Caballeronia sp. TF1N1: one gene and its partner. The protein of the gene in region 1 binds, or shares a complex with, the protein of each later gene. Links are inferred from orthologs where the notes say so. Each region holds a gene or a part of one and is shown on either strand. Other genes may lie near its edges. The genes, in order: metK and groL.

Region 1 (3,288 bases):
GAAGGTGGAATTGCGCATGCCGTAGTCCATGTCCGCGCCGAGCATCACCGGTTTGCGGTCGCGCAGCCAGCGCAGCACGATACGCGCGCTGTCCGCACGGCTCGCCATGTCCGCGCCGAAGCGGGCGCGCTGCGCTTTCGCGATTTCCTCGACCTGCGGATTCGAGAACGGTTGATACAGCGACCCGCATTGCCGATGCAGCGAGTAGTTCAGAAAGATCGATCCCGCCTCGATGCCGACGAAATGCAGGCCGAGAAATAGCGTGGGCGGCAGGTTCGGGTCGGAGAGATCGACGGCGCTGTCCACCTCGATCAGTTTTTCGAGCTTCTTGGCCGAGCCGAACCACTGCACGCTGCGCTCCACATAACTGCGGATGGCGTGGCGGAAATGCTGCTGCGCGACTTCCTCGCGGCGCTCGGGCGACCAGTCCGGAAAGCAGAGCGCGAGGTTCGTATGTACGATGCGCTTGCGTCTGCTCGGGATCTGATAGAGCAGCCAGCCGAGTCCGTCGCCGAAACGTGCCGTGATGCCGTAAGGGATGAGCGCCAGAAACTTGAGAAAGCCGAAGGCGAGCGCCACGCCAATGCGCCCTAACATGAGGTGCTCCAGCGAACAGACGGAGGTGAACTATGGACAGAAGATTGTTTCGGGACGAATGGGGACAAGCGTTCGGCTCAGTAAAAACACGGGAAACCGGTATAATAAGACCTTCGCCGAGTTAATGGACAACTTGCGGGGCGAAGCCGGCCGGCCTTCATGCAATCTGTGGAGAAGGGCTGGAGTTTAATGACATCCGCTAAAGCGTCGCCGCTTCAGACTCCGAACGAAGTCGGCTACGTGAGCAAACCACAACGTACTTTAATTGGAGTCTGAAGCGTGTCGAACGACTATCTGTTTACATCCGAATCCGTTTCCGAAGGCCACCCGGACAAGGTCGCCGATCAAATCTCCGACGCCATCCTCGACGCTATCCTGAGTCAGGACAAATACTCGCGCGTCGCAGCGGAAACGCTCTGTAACACCGGCCTCGTCGTCCTCGCGGGCGAAATCACCACGACGGCCAATGTCGACTACATCCAGGTTGCGCGCGACACCATCAAGCGCATTGGCTACGACAACACCGACTACGGTATCGACTATCGCGGCTGCGCGGTGCTCGTCGCTTACGACAAGCAGTCGCCGGATATCGCGCAAGGCGTGAACAAGGCGCACGACAACAACCTCGATCAAGGCGCGGGCGACCAGGGCCTGATGTTCGGCTACGCATGCGATGAAACGCCCGAACTCATGCCGCTGCCTATCCACCTTTCGCATCGTCTGGTCGAGCGTCAGGCGAACCTGCGTCGCGACGGCCGTCTGCCGTGGCTGCGTCCGGACGCGAAGTCGCAAGTCACCGTGCGTTATGTCGATGGCCGTCCGCATTCCATCGACACCGTCGTGCTTTCCACGCAGCACGCACCGGACATCGATCTCTCGGACCTGCGCGAAGCCGTGATCGAGGAAGTCATCAAGCCGACGTTGCCGGCGGATCTCATCAAGGGCGACATCAAGTTCCTGGTGAATCCCACGGGCCGCTTCGTCATCGGCGGTCCGCAAGGCGACTGCGGTCTGACGGGCCGCAAGATTATCGTCGATACCTACGGCGGCGCGGCCCCGCACGGCGGCGGCGCGTTTTCGGGTAAGGACCCGTCCAAGGTCGACCGCTCGGCTGCCTACGCCGGCCGCTATGTCGCGAAGAACATCGTGGCAGCGGGCCTGGCCTCGCGTTGCCTGATTCAGGTGTCGTACGCTATTGGCGTGGCGCGCCCGACTTCGGTCATGGTCAACACGTTCGGCACGGGCCGCGTGTCGGATGCCGAGATCACGAAGCTCGTGCTCGAACACTTCGACCTGCGTCCGAAGGGCATCATTCAGATGCTGGATCTGCTGCGTCCGATCTACGAGAAGTCGGCGGCTTATGGCCACTTCGGCCGCGAAGAGCCGGAATTCACGTGGGAAGCCACCGACAAGGCTCTCACGCTCGCGGAAGCCGCGGGCACGGAACCGGTCGCGAGCGTCGCATAAAGCGTCGTATTGGTTCGGCAGGCAAAACGAAAACCGGCAAGCATCGCGCTTGCCGGTTTTTTTGTGCGTCGCTTTTATCGAAGCCCGCCGTGCGGGCCTTCAGCGTGCCGCGAATGCATACCAACCCGCGCTGCTAGCGGAAATACGTCGCGGACGGCGGCTCGTATGCGCCGCCGCCTGAGGCTTCGGCAGTGCGGGCGCGCGGGCTTGCATCGGACGGCGCAGCAGCGCTCTCAACGACACCTTGCGCGATGCCGTGCGCGCCCGAAGATTGAAGAAGAAGCCGCGAAACCACGAGCGAATGCCAACGACCGGATGCACGTGCATGAGCTGTTCCGCGAGCGCCTGAGTGCGCGCGGAATGGTGGCGCAGTGCGCGAACCACGCCGCGTCGGGCCGGGCGCGCGGCGTGTGAAGCAACTCGGGTCAGGCCGGAAGCGATTCGGTGGTTCATATCGGGAAGAGTCGGTTGCATGTAGGCAACTCGACGATAGTCGTCTTAAAAATAGCGATCAACGGATTCGATCCAACGAGCCTGCGGAAGTTGCACCGAATTGATGCAGGCAATGTACAGGACCATTATTACTCCGGTAAGTCCGCGTTTTCCCTGCTGAATGCCGGACGAAACGCCGGTCGCGCCGTTAAAGCGCAGGCCGAACGGGCTTTAGCCGCGCGTGAGATTTACAATCGTGCTATTCGCCCGGATGCCGGGTATTGCGATGGTTGAATGAAGTCACGTGAAGCCGTCGAGGTAAGAACTGAAATGTCCGAACACAATCCGCTTCAATCGAAATCAGAACAAGTGCGCGAATTGCGCGAGACGGGCTTCGTCGTCGTCAAGGGGCTGGTGCCTGAAGCGCGCTGCCAAGCGTTACGCGAAGTTGCGCGCCGCCAGTTGGCGGAGGCGGCGACGCCGCTCGAATTCGAAGCCGATCTGAAATACCCCGGCGCGCCCGATTCCCGGGACGCGCCCGGCGGACACACCGTGCGCCGTCTGCTTGACGCCTACGTGCGTGATCCGCTCTTCGCCGAGTTCGCGACATCGCCCGAGATTCGCGGCTGGATGGAGTTGTACTTCGGCGAGACGCCGTACCTTTCGCGTGCGCATCACAACTGCGTGATGACGAAGCATCCCGCTTACGGCAGCCTCACCGGCTGGCATCGCGACGTGCGTTACTGGGGCTTCGAGCGCGACGATCTGGTTTCGACATGGCTCGCAATCGGC
Region 2 (3,305 bases), 650 kb from region 1 along the record:
CGAGCTCTACAAGTCTTCCTACAACTACACCTATCTCGACGACCTCGCGCGCACGCTGCACACGCGCGCGAAGAAAACGCCCGAGGTCTGGTGCATCTTCGACAACACCGCCGAAGGCAATGCGCAACCCAACGCGCTGCATATGATCGAGCGCCTGCGCACCCACCATCGTTAAACCGATTCGTTCACGAGGAGCATTCCCGATGCATCGATCAGCAAGACGAATTGCACGCCTTTTACAAGCCACGATGTTCGCCTCGCTGATTTACATCGCCCTGCCCGCAAACGCGCAGCAAAGCACGGCGCCGCCCGTCACACCGACTGGCGACGGCACCTTCCTGCTGACCATCTTCCTCAAGCACGATCAAAGCAAACCGCTTCCGAAGATCAACGAGCAGTTGAAGGAGCAAGGCTTCTTCAAGACGTTTCCGCCGCCGGGAATCGAAGTGGTGTCGTGGTACGTAATGATGGGCGTCGGTCAGGTCGTGACCTTGCGCGTGCCTGCCGATCGCCTGCGCGAAGTGAATCGCGCGATCGAAACCACCGCGTGGGGCGGCTATACGACGGAGTTTTATCCAACCTACGACTACAAGGCCGCCGCGCAGAACTTGCGCGATCAGATGAACAAGTAACGGTCCGCGTTTGCCACGGACGAAAAAAACCCGCATTGCTGCGGGTTTTTCTTTGCGGCGTGAGCTTCTTTCGAAACCCACGCCCTGAGGATGAAGCAAGTAACCGGTCGAAACCGAATTACATGTCCATGCCCATGCCGCCCATGCCGCCGGGCATGCCACCAGGCATGGCCGAGTCTTCCTTCGGCAGTTCCGCGACGGCTGCGTCGGTCGTCAGCAGCAGGCCTGCCACCGATGCCGCGTTTTGCAATGCCGTGCGCGTCACCTTGGTCGGGTCGACGACACCGGCTTCCACCAGGTCACCGTACTCGCCCGTTGCCGCGTTGTAGCCGTAGTTGCCCGTGCCCGCAGCAACAGCCGCCACCACGACGGAAGCTTCTTCGCCGCCGTTCGTGACGATCTGGCGCAGCGGCTCTTCCATCGCACGCAGAACGATGCGGATGCCCGCGTCCTGGTCCGAGTTCAGGCCCTTCACGCCTTCGACAGCCTTGCGAGCGCGGATCAGCGCGACGCCGCCGCCGGCCACGATGCCTTCTTCCACAGCCGCACGAGTTGCGTGCAGTGCGTCTTCGACACGTGCCTTCTTTTCCTTCATTTCGACTTCGGTCGCAGCGCCGACCTTGATCACTGCCACGCCGCCAGCCAACTTGGCCACGCGCTCTTGCAGCTTTTCACGGTCGTAATCCGACGTTGCTTCCTCGATCTGCGTGCGCACTTGCTTCACGCGCGCTTCGATGCTTGCTGCTTCGCCAGCGCCGTCGATGATCGTCGTGTTTTCCTTGCCCACTTCGATGCGCTTTGCTTGACCCAGTTCAGCCAGCGTAGCCTTTTCGAGCGTCAGGCCGGTTTCTTCCGCGATCACTTGACCACCGGTCAGGATAGCGATGTCTTCCAGCATGGCCTTGCGACGGTCGCCAAAGCCCGGAGCCTTGACGGCAACGGTCTTCAGAATGCCGCGGATGTTGTTCACGACCAGCGTAGCCAGCGCTTCGCCTTCGACGTCTTCAGCGATGATCAGCAGCGGACGGCCAGCCTTCGCGACTTGTTCCAGCACCGGCAGCAGATCGCGGATGTTCGAAACCTTCTTGTCGTGCAGCAGCACGAACGGGTTTTCGAGCAGGGCGACTTGCTTGTCCGGGTTGTTGATGAAGTACGGCGACAGGTAGCCGCGGTCGAACTGCATGCCTTCCACGACGTCCAGCTCGTCTTCCAGCGACTTGCCGTCTTCAACCGTGATCACGCCTTCCTTACCGACCTTGTCCATTGCTTCAGCGATACGGTCGCCGATGGACGTGTCGCTGTTCGCCGAAATCGCGCCAACTTGAGCGATTTCCTTGTTCGTCGTGCAGGGCTTGCTGATCTTGCGCAGTTCTTCGATAGCTGCAGCAACTGCCTTGTCGATACCGCGCTTCAGGTCCATCGGGTTCATGCCCGATGCAACGTACTTCATGCCTTCGCGAACGATGGATTGCGCCAGAACCGTAGCGGTCGTGGTGCCGTCACCGGCGTTGTCGCTGGTCCGGGAAGCCACTTCCTTGACCATTTGCGCGCCCATGTTCTGGAGCTTGTCCTTCAGTTCGATTTCCTTCGCGACCGAGACACCGTCCTTGGTGACCGTCGGGCCGCCGAAGCTGCGCTCGAGCACGACATTGCGGCCCTTCGGACCCAGCGTGACCTTGACCGCGTTGGCCAGAATGTTCACGCCTTCGACCATCTTGGCGCGTGCGGTATCGCCAAAAGTGACTTCTTTAGCTGCCATATTCAAACTCCTTGAGTCGATTCAGTTTGGAGGCTTCGGGCGGCAGGCTCCAATGGAGCGGCTCTGCGGCGAAGCCGAAGTGCAGGAAGGTGCTTACTTGACCAGAACGGCCATGATGTCTTCTTCGCGCATCACGAGCAGTTCTTGCCCGTCGACCTTGACGGTCTGGCCGGCGTACTTGCCGAACAACACGCGGTCGCCCACCTTCACGTCGAGGGCGTTCTGCACACCCTTGTCATCGCGCTTACCCGGGCCGACGGCCAGGATTTCGCCTTGATCCGGCTTTTCGGCTGCAGCTTCGGGGATGATGAGGCCCGAGGCAGTCTTGGTTTCCTGATCCAGACGTTTAACGATGACGCGATCGTGCAAAGGACGAAGATTCATACACACTCCTCTCTTGATTGAGACTGAAAACGCGGGGGAAACCCGCCCGGTGAGCGAAGCTGCCCGAGCGGCAATTTGTTAGCACTCTCGTGCAGTGAGTGCTAATTATATGGACCGAGTTTGACAATTTCAAGGACGGGGACAGACGGGCATTCCCTATTTCGCGTACTTTTGTCTGGACACGGGGAAATTTATGGATTTCGTAAGGTCGATTGGCTGGATTAATGTCAATCCGTCAATTCTGATTTCGCTTAATTAGGGTTTCTACTAGGGTCGGCGAGGCCTAGACTGCATTTCAACGACGAAGCAGTGAAGAGACAAACTCTCTACCCGCAACGTTCCCGAGATCAGTACATAGGAGGTTCATCATGTTCAAGTCGATCATCCCCGCAATCGCCGTTGCTGCCGTCCTTGCAGTCCCCGCTTTCGCCCAGGCGCAAGAAAACGCGCCGGTGACGCGGGCTGAAGTGAAGGCTCAACTGGTTCAACTGGAACGCGCAGGCTACAACCCGGCCAGCGATCAAACCCAA

The links.
Region 2: the proteins of metK (region 1) and groL are in contact, whole or in part, in a cryo-EM structure (PDB 8P4O), measured with the Escherichia coli proteins. The link is inferred for Caballeronia sp. TF1N1 from one-to-one orthologs.

The regions. Positions count from the first base shown.
Region 1 is NZ_CP084626.1:2,950,616-2,953,903, forward strand. Bases 1-2,970 are described here. They hold metK (methionine adenosyltransferase), read left to right. Parts: upstream 1-876; coding sequence 877-2,064; downstream 2,065-2,970. Other genes in these bases: LDZ28_RS13830 (lipid A biosynthesis lauroyl acyltransferase), read right to left, coding at 1-597; LDZ28_RS13840 (hypothetical protein), read right to left, coding at 2,164-2,517; LDZ28_RS13845 (phytanoyl-CoA dioxygenase family protein), read left to right, coding at 2,827-2,970. Also shown: more of LDZ28_RS13845, read left to right, coding at 2,971-3,288. UniProt on the Escherichia coli protein: Catalyzes the formation of S-adenosylmethionine (AdoMet) from methionine and ATP.
Region 2 is NZ_CP084626.1:2,302,321-2,305,625, forward strand. What follows is about bases 72-3,058. They hold groL (chaperonin GroEL), read right to left. Parts: upstream 2,392-3,058; coding sequence 751-2,391; downstream 72-750. Other genes in these bases: LDZ28_RS10665 (DUF72 domain-containing protein), read left to right, coding at 72-175; LDZ28_RS10670 (hypothetical protein), read left to right, coding at 204-632; LDZ28_RS10680 (co-chaperone GroES), read right to left, coding at 2,485-2,775. Also shown: more of LDZ28_RS10665, read left to right, coding at 1-71; LDZ28_RS10685 (DUF4148 domain-containing protein), read left to right, coding at 3,144-3,305.